DNA from 2 places in the Embleya australiensis genome. Region 2 is predicted to be linked to the other one. Evidence: riboswitches for the same ligand, from Rfam matches in the RefSeq annotation. Region 2 holds a riboswitch; the other holds the start of a gene.
What was found. A riboswitch is a leader RNA that binds a small molecule or an ion and turns the genes downstream of it on or off. The one in region 2 is predicted to bind cyclic di-AMP.
Positions count from the first base shown of each region.

Region 1 (9,311 bases), on a different replicon from region 2:
GATACGGGGGTTGGCGTCGCGGCGGGTCTTCGATCGAGATTGCGCGCGATCGCCGGACCGGGCCGGTACGGCCCTCTCGGATGCGGCACAATGTGCCGCTGAACGAGCACGTTCGTATGTGGTGGTGGGGAGGGCGTGGCGAAGTGGCGCACGGTGTCGGTGTGCACGGACCGGACTGTCATTGCGTGGTCCGGGAGGAATACCGCAGGACCGTCGCCGATTTCGAGACGCTGCGGCGGGCGCTGGCCCGCAAGGAGGGTGTGCCCTCGGCGGTCGCCCACTCCGACGGCGGCGCGCGCCAGTGGATCTCCGACGAACTGCGGGGCAAGGCCCAGGACTTGGCCACCATACGGCGGGCCCAGGGGCGGGCCTGGCTACAGGTGTTGGGCGGTCGTGCGCTGATCGTGCTGTGGTTCCTGGTCGCCGTGCTCGTCCTGGTGCAGGCGCTGACCGCGATCGGCGCGGGCTGGACCGGCTCGCGCACCGCCGGGATCGTGGCGGCCGTGGTGGTCGCCGGAGCGCTCAGCGTGGTCGGCTGGGCCGCCCGGGCCGGGGGCGGCGTGTTCGCGCCCGTACGGGGCCTGGACGGGCGCCTGTCCACCTCCAAGGCGGTCGCCGCGCTGTGGATGGTGGCGCTGATGTACTGCTTCGCCTTCCTGGGCATGCGGCTCGCCGCGGCCTCCGGGGACGGACAGCGGGACCGGCTGCTCGATCGGCTGGGCGACGTCGCGCTCGACCAGATCACCCTGGTGGCCGCGCCGCTGCTCGCCGCGGTGGCGGTACGCCGGATCGTCGGCGACAAGGTCGGCCGCCGGGTGCTGCAAAAGCTCCGCGCCGACCAGGCGGCGCTGCGCGACCTGGTCACCGACGACGCGGGTCGGGCCTCGTTCGTGGACGCCCAGTACGTCCTGGTCAACCTGGTCGCGGTCGGCTTCGTCGTGGTCGGTCTGGCCCGCGACCCCGATCGGCTCCCGGACATCCCGGCCACGCTGGTCGCGCTCGCCGTGGTCTCGGTGGTCACCTACCTCGCCGGCAAGCTGGCGGAGAACGACCGCCCGGTGATCCTGTCCGTGGTGCGCGTGCGCACACGCGGCGACCTGGACTCCGCGGTCCGCCAGGGCGACGACATCGAGGTGCGCGGGATCAACCTCGCGGCGGGTGGCTCGCACGAGGCGGACCTGCTGGCGCGCGTGGTGGTCAAGTTCGGCGCGGTCCACGTGCACGCCCCGCTGATCCCGGCCGACACCGGCTTCGCCAACCCCTCCGACGCGTGCGTGGTCGTCCCGGTCCCGGTCGACGTGGAACCGGGCCGGGTGGAGCTGTGCGTGGTGTCCGCCTCCGGCGTGGAGTCGGCGCCGTACGAGATCCAGATCGCGGGCTGAGCGGAGCGGAACACGCAGGCGGGCCGGGTCGAGGACATCGACCCGGCCCGCACTCGTCTCGACGCGAGCGGCGCTACAACTTCTGTACCGGCGCGTAGCGCAGCAGCAGGGTCTTCTCGCCGCCCGCGCCGAAATCGATGGTCGCCTTCGCCTTGTCACCGGTCTCGGCGGTGGACACCACCGTGCCCAGGCCGAACTTGTCGTGGGTGACCCGGTCGCCCGGGGACAGCGCGATGGCCGGGCGCTCCTTGATCTGCGCGCCCTTGCCGAAGCCGCCGCGCGAGCCGACCGTCGACTTCGTCGCCGACATCGCCTTGGCCGCCGACGGCGAGGTGCCGCGCCAGTCGACCAGCTTCTCCGGCAGTTCGGTCAGGAAGCGCGACGGCGGGTTGTAGGACGGCGCGCCCCACGCGCTGCGCATCTTCGCCAGGGTGACGTAGAGCCGCTCGCGGGCGCGGGTGATGCCCACGTAGGCCAGCCGGCGCTCCTCCTCCAACTCCTTCGCGTCGCCGAGCGAGCGCATGTGCGGGAAGACGCCGTCCTCCAGGCCGGTGAGGAACACCGTGGGGAACTCCAGGCCCTTGGCGGTGTGCAGGGTCATCAGGGTGACCACGCCGCCGTCCTCGGCGTCGCTCGGGATCTGGTCGGAGTCGGCCACGAGCGAGACCCGCTCCAGGAAGTCGGCGAGCGTGCCCGAGCCGCCCTCCTGGGCTTGGGCCTGCTCGAACTCCAGTGCCACCGCAGCGAGTTCCTGAAGGTTCTCGATCCGGGTCTCGTCCTGCGGGTCGCTGGAGGCCTGCAACTCGGCGAGGTAGCCGCTCTGTTCCAGGATCGCCTCCAGGACGGTCGCCGGACCCGCGCCGCCGTCCACCACCGCGGTGAGGTCGTCCAGGAGCCGGACGAAGCCCTTGACCGCGTTGGCCGAGCGCTTGGCCAGCCCCGGCGCGTCGTCGGCCCGGCGCAGCGCCTGGGCGAACGGGATGCGGTCGCGGGTCGCGAGCACGTCCAGGCACGCCTCGGCCCGGTCGCCGATGCCGCGCTTGGGCACGTTCAGGATCCGGCGCAGCGAGACCGTGTCGTCGGGATTGGCCAGCAGGCGCAGGTAGGCGAGCACGTCGCGGACCTCGCGGCGCTCGTAGAAGCGCACGCCGCCGACGACCTTGTACGGCAGGCCGACCCGGATGAAGACTTCCTCGAAGACGCGGGACTGGGCGTTGGTCCGGTAGAACACCGCGACCTGTCCCGGCTTGGTGTGGCCCGCGTCGGTGAGGCGGTCCACCTCGTCGGCGACGAACTGCGCCTCGTCGTGCTCGTCGTCCGCGACGTAGCCGACGATGGGGGTGCCGGCGCCGGCGTCGGTCCACAGGTTCTTCGCGCGCCGGTTGCTGTTGCGCTCGATCACCGCGTTGGCCGCGCTCAGGATGGTCTGCGTGGAGCGGTAGTTCTGCTCCAGCAGGATCGTGGTGGCGTTCGGGTAGTCGGCCTCGAAGTCGAGGATGTTGCGGATGGTCGCGCCGCGGAACGCGTAGATCGACTGGTCCGCGTCGCCGACCACGCACAACTCGGCCGGTTCGAGCCCGACGAGCCCGGCCTCGGCGGGGTTGACCAACTCGCCGTCCACCGTCAGGCGCGGGCCGCTGCCGGCCGCGCCGCCGACCAGCTCGCGCACCAGCGTGTACTGCGCGTGGTTGGTGTCCTGGTACTCGTCCACCAGCACGTGCCGGAACCGTCGCCGGTAGTGCTCGGCGACGTCCGGGAACGCCTGGAGCAGGTGCACCGTGGTCATGATCAGGTCGTCGAAGTCGAGCGCGTTGGCCTGGCGCAGCCGCTCCTGGTACATCGTGTAGGCCTGCGCCAGTATGCGCTCGGACTCGTTGATCGCCTTGGCCGCGAAGTCCTCGTGGTCGATCAGTTCGTTCTTGAGGTTGGACACCTGCGCGTTGAACTTGCGCGGCGGGAACTTCTTCGGGTCCAGGTCGAGGTCGCGGCAGACCATCGCCATCAGCCGCTGCTGGTCGGCCGAGTCGTAGATGGAGAACGAGGAGCTCATGCCGAGCTTCTTGTACTGCTGCCGCAGGATGCGTACGCAGGCCGAGTGGAAGGTGGACACCCACATCGCCTTGGTGCGCGGCCCGACCAGCGCCTCGACCCGCTCGCGCATCTCGGCGGCGGCCTTGTTGGTGAACGTGATCGCCAGGATCTCGCCGGGGTGCACGTGCCGGGAGGCGAGCAGGTGGGCGATGCGGTGGGTCAGCACACGGGTCTTGCCGGAGCCCGCGCCCGCCACGATGAGCAGCGGGGACCCCTCGTGCACGACCGCGGCGCGCTGTTGCGGGTTCATCCCGTCGAGCAGCCGGGCCGGGTCCACCACGGGGCGCGGGGCGCCGTTGCGGTAGTAGGCGTCGCGCGGCTCGGGCGGCGGTGCGTACTGCCCTTCGTACAGGTCGTCCGGATAGTCCTCCGGCAGGCCGTACACGTGGTTCTCGTCCGGCTCGGGCGGCAGCGGGATCTCGTCCGCGGAGCCGGCGGGGGACTTCTTGGCCGCGGTGTCGAAACCGGGCAGGGGGATGTCGTCGAAGAGGCTGCTCATCGTTCCCCGAGTCTAGGTGGGTGTCGGGCGGGTCGTGCCCGGGCCGTTGTCGCGGGCAGGGATCATTGCGCCGACAACCATCTTCGCCCCGTCGGACATCGGGTCGGTTCGGGTCGGAGCGAGTCGGATCAAGGGAGTACATCGTGCTGGACGATCGCGACGTGGAGCGGGTCCTGGTGCTGGCCGCGCACCCGGACGACATCGACTTCGGGGCGGCGGGGACGGTCGCCACGTGGACCGAGGCGGGCATCGAGGTGAGCTACTGCCTGGTCACCGACGGGGACGCGGGCGGGTTCGATCCGGCGGTGCCCCGGTCCGAGATCGGCGGGATCCGGCGGGCCGAGCAGAGCGCGGCGGCGGCGCACGTGGGGGTGCGGCAGCTGTACTGGCTGGGGTATCCGGACGGGCGCTTGGCGGCCTCCATGGAACTGCGGCGCGACATCAGCCGGGTGATCCGGCAGGTGCGCCCGCAGCGCATGGTGATCCCGAGTCCGGAGCGGGACTGGACCCGGTTGGCGCCGAGCCACCCCGACCACCTGGAGGCCGGCGAGGCGGCGATGCGGGCCATCTATCCGGACGCGCGCAACCCGTTCGCCCACCCCGAACTGCTGGAGGCGGAGGGGCTGAAGGAGTGGACGGTGCCGGAGACCTGGCTGTCGCCGACCGCGGCGCCGAACCACGCGGTGGACGTGACGGAGGTGTTCGAGCGCAAGATCGCGGCGCTGCTGTCGCACGAGAGCCAGACGGGCCATCTGCCGGAGCTGCGCGAGCACGTCGTGTCGATGCTGGAGGGCAACGCGGCGCGGTTCGACCTGGGCGCCGGACGTATGGCCGAGGTGTTCCGGGTGGTGGACACCCGCTAGCGGCGGCGGGACCGGCCGCTCAGGTCCACATCACGGCGATGGCGATGTTCGCCACGGTCAGCAGGCCGATCGCGCCGAGGACGCGCGCGGACACCCGGTCCGCGGCGCGGTTGCCCCACACCAGCAGCAGGATGACCAGCAGGATGCCGAGCTTGGTGCCGATCTTGGCGGTGTCCACGTCCCGGTCCAGGCCGGACTGCACCACGCCCACCAGGGCCAGGCCGGTGACGAGCATGGTCAGCGCGCCGTGCGTCATCGCGGGCACGATCCGCACGTCGCCGGTGCGCAGCGCGGACATCTGGGTGAGGAAGCCGCCGAGCAGGGCCGCGATGCCCACGATGTGCAGCACCAGCAGGATCTGCCGCAGAACGTCCACGTCGTACAACCCCTCGTCGATCGTCGCCCCGGTGGGCATCCGGCCGGCGTTCTCGGCGCCGACGCCAAGACCCCCGCCGCCGTCCGGCAGCCTAGCCGGCGGCGGTTCACGCCTCACCATCGGTCGAATGCCATTAAAGATCGCCAAAAGGGATCAAGATCGACTTTAGGGAATCCGGGCGCTTTTCCCGTGATACGCGGAGATGGAAACGGTGACATTGGTAAAGTTTTGGCAATACGAAGGCCAATGGTGATGGTCCTGACACGCGTGTGACTAGTGTTCTGCGGCAGGCGATCGGCTCGAGGTCGGCCACCCGGTCGACACGATCGCCTCCGCCGAATTCGGTGACGGGTTTCGGTGACGGTGGGCAACCACGGTCGTCGCGACGCGCAGCCGGAACCGGGGACCCTCGCAGTCCCTTGGGGTGAATCGGTGCTTCGGCACCGTAGGGCGCCTTCTTCCGCCCGAACCCGTCAGCTAACCCGGTAGGCGGCCGAGGAAGGAGACCCGCCACCAGTGGCGTCCCAACGTCGACCCGGGCAACACCGCAAGCCCAAGCCGCGCACCGCCGTGCGTACCGCCGCGACCGTCGTTACGGCCGCCGCGACGATGACCGGCGTGATGACCTTCGCCGGCACCGCGAGCGCGGATCCCGCGCAGTCGTTCCAGCAGACCAAGGACCGCGTCAACCAGCTGCACAGTGACGTGATCAAGGCCACCGACGCCGCCAACGGCGTCGAGGAGCAGATCGAGAAGCAGCAGGGCACCGCGAACCAGACGCAGGCCCGGATCACCGAGGAACAGGCCGCGCTGAACGCCCTGCGCGACCAGATCGGTGTCCTGGCGGCCAACCAGTACCGCAGCGGCGGCCTCCCGCCGTCGCTCTCGCTCGCGCTCAGCGGCGACCCCGAGGGTTACCTGCAGAAGTCGCAGATGTTGTCCCAGCTCGACGGCCAGCAGGCCGCCAAGCTGAAGCAGATCGCGGCGCAGGCCCGAGTTCTCCAGCAGGACCGCACCGAGGCCTCCTCGCAGCTCGCGGAACTGGAGAAGCTGCGCACCGACCTGAACAAGAACAAGACCGACATCCAGGCCAAGCTGGCCGAGGCGCAGCGGTTGCTCAACACGCTCACCGAGCAGCAGAAGAAGGAAGTCCTCGACTCGGACGAGCACGCGAACGACAGCACGCGGGGCAACGACCGCAGTTCGCGGGACAAGGACAAGGACACCGCGCCGGCGACCAGCGTCCCGGCGTCCGGTCGGGCCCAGGCCGCGATCAACTTCGCGCTGGCACAGATCGGCAAGCCGTACGTCTCCGGTGCCGAGGGCCCCGGCTCGTACGACTGCTCGGGCCTGACCCAGGCGTCCTGGAAGGCGGCGAACGTCTCGCTCAGCCGCACCACTTGGACCCAGATCAACGACGGCCCCAGGATCGCCAAGAGCGCCCTCCAGCCGGGCGACCTGGTGTTCTTCTACTCGGACAACCGCCACGTGGGCATGTACATCGGCAACGGCCAGATCGTGCATGCCCCGCGTCCGGGCAAGACCGTGACCAAGGCGCCGCTGGACTCGATGCCGTTCCTCGCGGCCATCCGCCCCGGCTAGAGCCCTCGGGCACCCGGCACATACGACGGCGCCCGTCCTCGGAACGAATCCGAGGACGGGCGCCGTCGTCGTATGTGCCGGGCGTCCGCGACCGGTCAGACCAGTCGCCGGTCCGTCGCCCAGCGGGTCAGCTCGTGCCGGTTGGACAGCTGCAACTTGCGCAGCACGGCGGAGACATGGGTCTCCACCGTCTTGACCGAGATGACCAGTCGGCGGGCGATCTCCTTGTAGGCGTAGCCGCGCGCGATCAGCCGCAGCACCTCGCGCTCGCGCTGGGTGAGCCGGTCCAGGTCCTCGTCGATCGGCGGCACGTCGGTGGCCGCGAACGCGTCCAGTACGAAGCCCGCCAGGCGCGGCGAGAACACCGCGTCGCCCTCGCCGACCCGGCCGATCGCGCGGATCAGCTCGTCGCCGGTGATCGACTTGGTCACATAGCCCCGGGCGCCGCCCCGGATCACCCCGATCACGTCCTCCGCGGCGTCCGACACGGACAGCGCCAGGAAGCGCACCGCCGGGATCAGCGACGCGCACCGGCGCAACACCTCGACCCCGCCGCCGCCGGGCAGGTGCACGTCGAGCAGGACCACCTCGGGGCGGGTCTCGGTGACCACGGCCACCGCGCTCGCCACGTCGTCGGCCTCGCCGACCACCTCGACCGCCTCGCCGATCTCGGCGCGCACGCCGGTGCGGAACATCCGGTGGTCGTCGACGAGGACCACCCGGGTGCGGGGCGTGCCCTCGACGGGTGCGCTACTCGTCTCGGTGGTGTTCACGTGTTCGTCCTTCCCACAGCGGACCGGCCGGCGTCGGCGCGGCGCATCTCCAGCTCGACCTCGGTGCCCTCGCCGGGTTCGCTGCGGATGTTCGCGGCGCCCCCGTTGCGGCGCATGCGCCCGAGCACGGACTCTCGCACACCCAGCCGGTCTGCGGGTACGGAGTCCGGGTCGAAACCGGGCCCGCGGTCGCGGACGAACACCGTGACCGTGTCCTCGTCGGCCTCGCCGAACACCGAGATCGCCGCGCCGCCCGCGTACTTCGCCGCGTTCACCATCGCCTCGCGCGCGGCGGCGATCAGCGCGGAGAGCCGGTCGTCGACCGGGCAGTCGCCCACGCACACGATCTCGATCGACACCCCGTGCGCGTCCTCCACCTCGGCGGCGACCCCGCGCAGCGCGGCGGCGAAGGTGCGGTCCGGCTCCTCGCCGTCGGGGCGGTACAACCAGGCCCGCAACTCGCGCTCCTGCGCCCGGGCCAACCGGGCCACCTCGCGCGGGTCCTCCACCTGGCGCTGGATCAGGGTCAGCGTGTGCAGCACCGAGTCGTGCACGTGCGCGGCCACCTCGGCCCGCTCCTGGGCCCGGATGCGGGCCCGGCGCTCGGCGCCCAGCTCGCGGGTCTGCCGCAGCAGATACGGGCCGAAGATGACCAGCAGGCCGACCAGGAGCAGGCCCGCGCCGCGCATCGCGGCCAGCGCGTCGCCGATACCGCCGCGGCCGAGCGAGAAGAAGATCAGGCCCGCGACCACCAGCGTGGCGCCGATCAGGGCGCGCAGCCAACCCGCCACCCGGCTGCGCCCGTCCAGCGAGAACCAGCGCTGCCGCTGCGACTCGTCGGCCTGACGCCACAGCAGGATCACTCCGGGCCCGGCCACGAGCAGCGGCCACAACCAGTCGCCGGAACCGGCGTCGGTGTCGGTCCCGAGCCCGGTGAGCATGGTCGCCGCGATCAGCACGATGATCAGCGCGAGCGCCTGATGCCGCTCCCGGCCGCGCTCGCGGCTCGGCGGGGCGGCGTCGGTCACGCTCTGCGGTACGAAGATCCAAAAGGCCGCGTACAGGACCACGCCCAGGCCCGCGAAGAACGCGAGCGCGACGAAGGCGACGCGCAGCACCACCACCTCGACGCCGAGATGCTCGGCCAGGCCGCGCGCGACGCCGCCGGCGAACCGGTGGGACGCGGCGCGGCGGAGCTTCGGCGTCGGGTACGCGGGCCGGTTCGGCGCGGCGGGGGGCGGATATACGGCGGTCACACGACCGATCGTCACACGCCGGCAAGCCGGGGCGCATCAGGGCCCGACCCTGATTCCCCCTCAGGGTCGGACCAGGGGTCGACCAGGGCGGAGCCCGATGGGAACGGGGCCGCGCGCACGCCACGATGGACCCATGAACGACGACATGAAACCCGGTGTCTCGGCCGGCGACCGGGCCGGCGACGTCCCGGGCGGCCCTCCGGGGTCGTCCGCGGCGCCCACGACGACGACCACTCGACCCCAACTTCTGCGCAGCGTCGACGACCGCATGGTCTCCGGCGTGTGCGGCGGGCTCGGCGAGCATTTCGGCCTCGATCCGGTGATCTTCCGCATCGTCTTCGCGGTGCTGTCGCTCTTCGGCGGGGTGGGCGTACTGGTGTACAGCCTGGGCTGGCTGTTGATCCCGGCCCGTGGAGAGGAGCAGCCGGTGCTGCGCCGGGTGCTCTCCGGGAAGTTCGACCGCGGGGCG
Region 1 covers NZ_CP182422.1:4,612,059-4,621,369, forward strand. The annotation lists gene ACMXN5_RS20080 (hypothetical protein) at 186-1,382, shown strand; gene pcrA (DNA helicase PcrA) at 1,456-3,972, opposite strand; gene ACMXN5_RS20090 (PIG-L deacetylase family protein) at 4,116-4,835, shown strand; gene ACMXN5_RS20095 (hypothetical protein) at 4,855-5,211, opposite strand; cyclic di-AMP (ydaO/yuaA leader) riboswitch at 5,580-5,718, shown strand; gene ACMXN5_RS20100 (NlpC/P60 family protein) at 5,728-6,813, shown strand; gene ACMXN5_RS20105 (LuxR C-terminal-related transcriptional regulator) at 6,909-7,586, opposite strand; gene ACMXN5_RS20110 (ATP-binding protein) at 7,583-8,842, opposite strand; gene ACMXN5_RS20115 (PspC domain-containing protein) at 8,976-9,311, shown strand, end outside.
Region 1: linked by a shared signal. The riboswitch ahead of ACMXN5_RS20100 (NlpC/P60 family protein) and the one ahead of ACMXN5_RS41080 (NlpC/P60 family protein) in region 2 are both predicted to bind cyclic di-AMP.

Region 2 (9,311 bases):
GGGGTGTGCATGCTCGGCCTGGCGATCTGGTCCCTGGTCGAGGTCTTCGCGGGCTGACCCGGTGGGTGTTGCGAGCCGACCCGCGCGCGTTCAGGCCCGAGCGGCCGGGTCGTCCTCCGGCTCGGGGGTGGTGCGGCCGAGCAGGCGCTCGTAGCGCTGGCGGGCCGCCTGCGGGGTGCCCAGGCCCAGGCCGAAGGCGATCTCCTGCCAGGTCATCTCGCGCCCCCGGGCCATTCGGAGCAGCCCCGCCTCCAGGTCGTCCATCTCGCCCCTGGCCATCGGGATCAGGCTCAGCGCGGCGGTGATGTCGGCGTGGTCGACCGCCGGCTCGCCGTCGGCGGGCTGCGCGATACCGCCGAGCAGGAACGACACCAGCCGGATCGCCTCGTGCGGGCCGAGCATGTACGGGTGCACCTGCCGCGCGCGCTGCTCGTCGGTGGCCGCGTGCCGCTCGGCGATCCGGAACAGGGAGGCGTGTACGCGCCGGGCCCGCGCCTGCTCGGGGTCGGGCGCGGTGAAGGGGTCGTGGGATTCGGGGGTCGCGGGCGTGTCCGGAGTCGACGACATGGTCACAGCATGCCGAGACGCACGGATCGATGTCAATGGATCATGTCGCATGATTCGTGTTGAACACTTTGTTCATGTGGCTTGATTCCGCCCCCTACCCCCGCGTCGATCCGGCCTGGGTTGCGCCGGAGTGAAACCCGGACCCAGGAGCAGGAGACCGCACCAGTGACGGTCCCCGGCGCGTCCGTCCGGTGGAAAGCCCCTCTGCCGGGGCGTAGGCACGGGGGGGCGGCCGGCCCGATGCCCGGAATGTGATGTAGCCCGCATGGATAAAACGGACATAAATTATATAGCCGACTTCGGGTTGCAATTCATTTTCGGTGGCCGGCGACGGATCTCGACTATTTTCCGTTACCGCTCCGTCACGCCACTCTCCGAGATACGCCCTCGTCATCGCGGGTGCTTCCGACCGAAGCCGGCCGAGATGTCGCCTTTATTCCGCCTTTACGCTCCGCACAATGTCTGGGATTCGGTTGTGATCTCCCCATCGCATTGCCTACCTTTCTCGCCGATTCACCTTTCGGGTGAACCCTGCCGCCGGTACGCCGAATCCCGTCGCCGGCAGCGGGATGTCTACAGCGAAGAATCCGACGGGAGCGGGGGAACCAGGTGAATCGCCGTGGCCGGGATCGTTCCGGTGACGGCTAGGGGTGAAGTCGCGTGAAGCGACCGGGCTGCTCCAGTCCGAATCCGACAGCTCACCTCGTAGGCGACAGGAGAGGACCCCATTTCATGCTGTCCGCAAACGCTCGCCACCGAGCCGCCCGCCCCGCCAACGTCCGCCGCTTCGTCGCGGCGGTGGGCATCGCCGGCATGGGAGCCGTCATCCCGGTCGCCGGCGCCGGTGCGGCCCACGCACAGGTCCCCACCACCGACCAGGCCCCCACCGGCGCCTCCGCCGTGCTGTCGGCCACGCCGACCGCCGCGGTCGAGAGTGCCCCGGTCCAGGCCGAGGTCGCCGCGCCCGCGGCCACCACCGCCGCGGACAAGGCCCGCTACCTGGTCCAGGCCGGTGACACGCTGTCCCAGCTCGCGCTGACCAACAAGGTCTCCGGCGGCTGGCAGAGCCTGTACCAGCTCAACCGCGACGTGCTCCTGTCCGGCCCGGACCTGATCGAGATCGGCCAGACCCTGCGGCTGACCGGCTCGGCGCCCGCGCAGCCCAAGGCGGAGGCCCCGGCCAAGCCAAGCATCCAGGTCCAGCCGAAGACCACGGTCACCGGCAAGACCGCGCCGAAGCCGACGAGCAAGCCGTCGGTCGACGTCGCGGCCAAGCCCGCCGCCAAGCCCGCCACCGGCGGCTCGAAGGGCAACCAGGCGCCCACCGGCGGTTCCTCGAACGCGTCGAGCAAGGCCCTCCAGGCCGTCGCCTTCGCCAAGGCGCAGGTCGGCAAGCCGTACGTGTACGGCGCCACCGGCCCGAACGCGTACGACTGCTCGGGTCTGGTCCAGGCCGCGTACAAGGCGGCGGGCATCTCGCTGCCGCGCGTGACCAACGACCAGTTCGCCGCCGACCCGCACGTGTCGATCGCCAACCTGCAGCCCGGCGACCTGGTGTTCTTCTACTCGGGCATCAGCCACGTCGGCATCTACATCGGCGACGGCAAGATGGTGCACGCCGCCAACTCGCGCAAGCCGGTGGAGATCGCCTCGATCAACACCATGCCGATCGCCGGCGCGACCCGCCCGAACTGATCGCGCGACCCGGCCGCGGCGGCGCCCGGGTGAGCATCGCACAGCAGTGGCGGTAGCTGTGACAGCAGTGGCTCGGCGCCGTGCCCCCGACCGTGGTCGGGGGCACGGCGCCGTCGCACATCCGCTGCCTGCACGTGCGCCGGGTAGCTACTCCTGCGTAAGACGCGGTCGGGCGGTGAGTACCGCCATGTCCAGCGGCAGCGGTCGCAGGTCGAGCAGTTCGAAGCCGCCCTCGGCCAGCAACGCGCGATACTCCGCCACCGTGCGCTCGCGGCCCCGGGCGTTGGTCATCATCTGGATGTCGAAGCGCAGCGGCAACACCGACCCGCCCGCCTCGACGATCGGCCGTTCGACGATCGCCAGGCGTGCGTCGACCGGCATCGCCCGGGCCAGCGCCCGCAACACGACCAGGCACTCGGCATCCGCCCAGTCGTGCAGGATCCGGGCCAGCAGGTACACGTCTCCGCCACCGGGCAGCGGATCGGTGAAGAAGTCGCCGACCACCAGATCGCACCGGTCCTCGGCGGCCGATGCGGTGAGCAACTCCCGGGCGGCGTCGACCACATGCCCCCGCTCGAAGAGCACCCCGCGCGCGGTCGCATGCTCGCGCAACACGCGTAGGAGCAACTCCCCGTCGCCGCCCCCGACATCGACCACCGTCGCGGCCGGCGGCAGGTCCAGGGCGGCCGGCACCGCGTCGAAGACGATCGTGCCGAACGCCATCGCCTCCCGGAACAGCCGGGCGTCGTCCGGGTGTTCGGCGAAATATTCGAACGACTCCCGGCCGTGCACCCGGGTGAACGCGTCCTCGCCGGTGCGCACCGTGTGTTCCAGGCCGAGATACGACGTGAAGAACAGACCGCTGTACAGGTCCGCCAGCGCGGCCAACGATCCGTCCCGATCGGTGCGCAGCAGCGCACCGCGCTCGGTGAGCCGGTAGTGTCCGTCCGCCTCGACCCGCAACACCCCGTGCCCGGCCAGCAGGCGCATCAGCCGCCCCAGGCGGTCCGGTTCGGCACCCGCCGCCTCGGCCAGCTCGGCCACCGACCGGGACCCGTCGCCGAGGTGGTCGGCCAGGCCCAGCCGTGCCGCGACACCGATCGCCTGGGTCACCCACGCGCCGGTGACCAGGTGCAACATCTCCCGGGTCGGGTCCTCGCGCGGCGGATCCTCGTGCGCCGGCGAACCGGCCCGACCGGACGCCGGGTCCGGAGCCGCGTGGCGCCGCAGAACCTCGGGATACGAACCGGTGGCCAGGATCTCCAGGCGGCGCGGCCAGCGGTCCGAGGCCGGTTCACCGGTGCTGCGGAAGTACAGCACGAAGGTGTCCTCGTGCGGATTGAAGCCGCCGCCGTCCCGCAGTACCTCGTCCCGGGACACCAGCAGGTCGTGCAGATCCAGGAGGGTGACCGGAGTCGGCTCGACCACGCGGAAGGCGAAGTGCGTCTCGCCGTTGCGGGCGCGCTCCTCGGCCCGTAGTCGGGCGAAGTCGGCTCCCGGGACCGGTGCCACGGCGAACAGTTCGAGGTTGCGGCCCTCGCAGGCGGCGACCCCGTCGCCGGGCAGCGAGCAGCGCACGATGTGTACGTCGACCGATTCCGCGCGCAGGCCCAGGCGTTCGGCGATGCGGTTGCGAACGACGGTGCTGGGCACGACCTCGATGGTGCGTAATCCCCAGTGCGGCAGTCGGTCGAGCAGGTCGCCGAGCCGCTCCGGGAACACGAGCAGCGCGGCGTGGTCGAAGCGGCAGTGCCGGGACACCATGTCCACGACCGCGTCGGGAACTCCCGGCGGCAGCGCGGCCCGGAGAATGTCCGCCGCGCCGTGTCCGCACACGTGGTCGATCAACGCGCGGATACGGTCGGCGTCCGGATCGGACAGGTACTCGGGGGCGATCCCGGTCGGGACGGCCGTCGAAGGTGCAGGGTTCATCGAAGCTCCGTTTGTCCGTGGTCCGAGGGGTGGTGCGCGCGCGTCCCGAACGGCCCGGCGGGGGTGCGCGGGTCGGGGCGGGGCGCCCTGTGGAGGTATGGGGAGTCAGGAGGGTGGCGCCCGGGGAGGCGGATCCGGGGGCGGCGGGGCGTCACGTCGTCAGGTCGCCGATCGGGTCGTCCCCGGCCAGGGCGCCCCGGACCAGGCCCGGCGGTACGTCCAGCAGGTCGACCAATGCCCGGGCGTGCGGCGCCAGTCGGGCGCACGCGGCGTCGATCCGGGCCGACAGGGCGCGGACCTCGTCGGCGGTGAGCAGACCGGCGGCCAGGAACCAGCCGTCGTGTGCCGTGACTTCCTCCAGGACCCGGACCAGGCACAGGTCGTCGAGCACCGGCTCGGGCACGCGGTGCCCGAACGTCGGGCGGGCGTCGTGGATCAGCGCCTCGACGGTGATCCGCGCCGCGTGCGCCTCGCCCAGGCGCTCGGCGGCATCGGCGCAGTCGTTGCGGAGGACGAACGGGTCGGTCCCCCGCTCCGCACCGATCCGCAGCCGCTCGACGAGTCCTTCGTGCAGCAGTCGCTCGCGAGCGCGGAACAGGCCGGCCCAGCCGGCGCGTTCGAGGGGCGCGGTGGCGCGGCCCGGGGCGTCGGGAGCGTCGGCGTCGTCGGGGGCTGCCGGGGGCTCGTAGTCGATGCCGGTCGCCATCGACCAGCCCGCGTCGAGGAGGATCAACTGGTTGTCGCCGCCCGCCGCGTTGAAGGCCATCGCCAGGCCCTGGTAGTCGATCAGCCGGTTCTCCGCGAAGAAGCCGAACGCGCCGCACGCCCGCCGACAGCGCGACACGGCCTGTTCGGCGAGTCGATCGGTGGTCACCTTGAGCAGCGAGGCGGTGCGCATCGTGGCCGGGGGCAGACCCCGATCGGCCCCCCGGTGCACCGGCAACCGCCAGCACAGGTCGGTCGCCCGGCGGGCCAGCACCGTCGCGGTCAAGGCCGCCGCGTGGGCGCCGAACAGTGCGCGCTGCTGATTGCGGTGGGCCAGCGCCGGGGTTTCCGGATCGAAGGGGCCGACCGTGCGGCGCCGGTGGGCGTGGGCGAGGGCGATCGCGGTCGCGGCGCGCGTGACGGCGGCCATCCCGGTGGCGATCGCTCCCCACGCGAACCTGCTCTGGCCCTGACTGCGCCGGCTGCGGGCCGCCGGATCGAGCGGGTCGTGATGGCCGTTCGGCGCGGTGATCGTGGCCCCGTCGCGCAACCAGCGGTCGGCGGGCACCCGGACGTGATCGAAGCGTACGGCCGCGTAGTCCAGCGGCAGCAGACCGGTCGGCGGTCGTGGCGTGATCACCACCCCCGGGCACGGGCCGGCCTCGTCCCGCAGCGGCACCAGGAACAGCCCGGTGCCCCGGCCGATGCCGTCCACCACGATCCGCGCGCCGACGACCGCCACTCGGGGCACCCCGCAAAGGCCCACGTTGGGCGGGTACTTGCTCGCCCCGGCGTCCGGGGTGTACAGGTCGAACGTCTCACCCACCGGGTCCCAGACCGCCTCGGTGCGGATGCCGGCGGAGCTGTTACCCCGGCCCGCCTCGGTCATCAGCGCGGCGCCGATCGTGGGGCCGAGGGCCAGTTCGGCGATGTCCTCGGGGCTCGCCCCGAAGTCCAGCGCGGGGCCGAGGGTCATGCAGTGGTGCAGGAACATCACGTGGAACACGCTCGGGTCGACCATCGCGGCGAGTTCGAGCAGTTCGCGCAGGTACGCCGGATGGTGCAGGAGCGGATCATCGCCGGATATGCGCTCGTGCAGCCACCCCACCCGGCGGTAGGTCAGCGCGTCCCGGACCGGCCCGGCGATCGCCGCGTCGGGACCGGCCGGCGGATCGAAGAGCACGTCGGCGAACAGCTTGGCGGGGTCGGGGAAGGCGTGCTCGGTGGGCGCAACGGGGGCGTTCCCCAGGGCGGTTCGCCGGGCGTGCTCGGTCATCCGGGTGGCTCCTGACACAAGGGGTGGCCGCACGACGCCGGGGGCCGGCGGTGCGGTGGTACGACGGGCGGGCGGGGTGCGGACGGGGGTGGTCACCGATCTGCCGCGTCGAGCGGGAGCCGGAGCAGCCAGGATTCGACCGCCGCGACCACCGGTCCGGCGTGCGCGTCGAGCACCGAGAAGTGGTCGCCGGGCACGTCCACGCGGGTGTGCGGGAGCGCCCAGTCGGCGGCCCCGGCGAGCGGTCGTTCGGCCCGGAGCAGCAGCGTGGGCGTGCCGATCGGCTCCGGTTGCCGGGCGGTCAGGATGCGGAGGTAGGCGCCGGTCGCGGTGAGCCGGGTCGGGCCGGCGTCGATCGGGTCGGCGGCCTCGGGGCGGGCGTCGGTCCCGGAGTCGGCGTCCATCCCGGACCCGCCCCAGGGCGCGGTGAGGATCGTCGGCAGCGCCGTGGCGAGGAGTTCGGGATCCGGCCGGGAGGTGTCGAGCAGGACCACCCCCTCGGCCGGCCGGCCGAGCGCCTCCAGACGACCCGCCACCGCGTGGGCGATCAGCCCGCCGGAGGAGTGGCCGCACACCACGAACGGGGACGAGTCGTCCCGGCGTTCCAGACCCGCGACGTGTGCCGCGACGACGGCGTCCAGGTCGCGCGGCAGCGGTTCGCCGGCCAGGAAGCCCGGTTGGGACAGGATGTGGACGGTACGCACGCCGGCCCAGTGGGCCACGAGGCGGGCGTACTCGTGCGGCCCGCTCATCGGCAACACCGAGGGCAGCCAGATCAGTTCCGGGTGCGCCTCGCCCCGGGCCCGGGTGCGGCCGATCGAGGCGTGCGCGGGCGCGCCGGCCGCGTCGAAGGCGGGTCGCAGTCGCGACGCGCTCGCGAGGATGTCCAAGGCGACGGCGGCCTGTCCGTCCGCGCAGGCTCGCCGCACCAACCCGGCCAGTCCGTCCGGAAGTTCGGCGGACGCCGCGGCGGGCGGAGCGGCGTCCACGACCCGGGTCCAGACGTAGCCGGCGAGTCGGGCCGGGGTGGGGAGGTCGAACACGGCTCCGGTGGGCAGCCGGACACCGAGCAGGTCGGTCAGCCGGCGGCGCAGGCGGGCTGCGGCGAGCGAGTCGAACCCGTGTTCCTGGAAGGCACGATCGGCCGGGATCTCGTCGGCGTCGGGGTATCCGATCACGTCGGCGGCGATCCGCCGGACCAGATCCGACACGGCGATCCGGCCCTCGGCTTCCGGAAGGGCGCGAATACGGTCGGCGGTTCCGGCGGTCCCGGCGGTGTCGGCGTCGGCGGGTCGGTCGGGCGTGGGCGGCAACGGGTCGGCGGGCGTCGACGTGTCGGCCGGCCAGTACCGCTCCCGCCGGAACGGGTACGTGGGCAACTCGACCAGGTCCCGGGCCTGTCCGGGACAGACCGACCGCCAATCGACGGACACACCCTGGACGTACGCGTCGGCCATCGACAGCAAAAACCGGCGCATGCCGCCGTCGCCTCGGCGCAGGCTGCCCACGGCCACCGCGTCCCGCCCGGCCGCCTCCGCACTCTCGTGCACGGCGTGGGTGAGCAGCGGATGCGGACTGGGTTCGACGAAGCAGCGGTGGCCGTCGGCGAGCAGCTTGCCGACGGTGGTGTCGAACGCGACCGGCAGGCGCAGATTGCGGTACCAGTACTCGGCGTTCATCCTCCGCGTGTCCAACCGGCCGGGGTCGACCGTGGAGTACAGCGGAGTGTGCCCGGCGCGCGGGGTGATCCCGGCGAGTTCGGCGCGCAGGCGGTGTTCGGCTTCGGCCACGTGTGCCGAGTGCGAGGCGTAGTCGACGGGGAGTCGGGCGACCCGGACGTCCTCGGCCCGCAGTTCGGCCAGCAGCGCGTCCACCTCGGGGGCGTCCCCGGCGAGCACCACCGAACGCGGCGCGTTGACGGCGGCGATGCTCACCCGGCCCTCCCGCAGCGCCGCGCGGGCTCGGAGTTCATCGGCGGACAGCGCGACGGAGGCCATCGCGCCACCCGCGAGTTCGCGCACCACCCGGGCCCGTACGGCGACCACCCGGGCGGCGTCGGCGAGCGACAACGCTCCGCATATGTAAGCGGCGGCCACCTCACCCTGGCTGTGCCCGACCACGGCGGCGGGTCGGACGCCGTACGCGCGCCAGAGTTCGGCCAGCGAGACCTGCGTGGCGAACAACACCGCCTGGATCACCTCGACCCCGTCCGCCGGCGGACCGTTGGCGGCACCGCGCAGGACGTCGAGCGGGGACCAGTGCAGGTGTTCGGCCAGGGCCGCATCGCAGGCGGCCATGGAGCGGGCGAACTCCGGCGACTCGGCGAGCAGTCCGTCGACCATGCCGGCCCACTGCGACCCCTGGCCGGGGAACACGAACACCGCCTCGCCGACGGGCCCCGAACTCCCGCCGACCAGGTCCGGCGTGTCCTCGCCCGTGGCGAGCGCGCGCAACGCGGCCCGATAGGCGGCCGGTTCGTCGGCGACCACGACGGCGCGGTGCTCGAAGCCGGTCCGGGTGCGGGCAAGGGTGTGGCCGACGTCGGCCGGCGCGAAGTCGCCCCGGACGGTGGGGTGATCGGCCAGCCGTTCGGCGAGCACCCGCAGCGCGGCCGGGGTCTTCGCGGACAGGACCCAGGGCACGGGCCGGCTCGGCGCGGCGGGGCGTGCGTCCGGCGCGTCGTCGGCCGCGTCCGCCTCCGCCACCAGCACATGGGCGTTGGTGCCGCTGATCCCGAACGCCGATACACCCGCGACGCGGGGGCGGGAGGCGGACCTCGACCACGGGGTCGCGGCGGTCAGCAACCGAACCGTCTCGCTCGACCAGTCGACGTGGGGGGTCGGCGCGTCCACGTGGAGCGTGCGAGGCAGCACGCCGTGGCGCAGTGCCAGTACCGTCTTGATCACCCCGGCGATCCCGGCGGCGGCCTGGGTGTGGCCCAGGTTCGACTTGATCGAGCCCAGCCAGAGCGGAGCGGACGCGCGGCGCCGGCTGCCGTAGCCGGCCAGGATCGCGCGGGCCTCGATCGGGTCGCCCAAGGGGGTTCCGGTGCCGTGCGCCTCGACCGCGTCCACCTGGTCTGCGGTCAGCCCGGCGTCGGCCAGGGCCTGGCGGATCACCTGCTCCTGGGCGCCGC
Region 2 covers NZ_CP182423.1:2,469,924-2,479,234, reverse strand. The annotation lists gene ACMXN5_RS41090 (TMEM165/GDT1 family protein) at 1-57, shown strand, start outside; gene ACMXN5_RS41085 (DNA-binding protein) at 91-567, opposite strand; cyclic di-AMP (ydaO/yuaA leader) riboswitch at 1,137-1,293, shown strand; gene ACMXN5_RS41080 (NlpC/P60 family protein) at 1,300-2,262, shown strand; gene ACMXN5_RS41075 (methyltransferase) at 2,410-4,194, opposite strand; gene ACMXN5_RS41070 (acyl-CoA dehydrogenase family protein) at 4,346-6,175, opposite strand; gene ACMXN5_RS41065 (beta-ketoacyl synthase N-terminal-like domain-containing protein) at 6,268-9,311, opposite strand, start outside.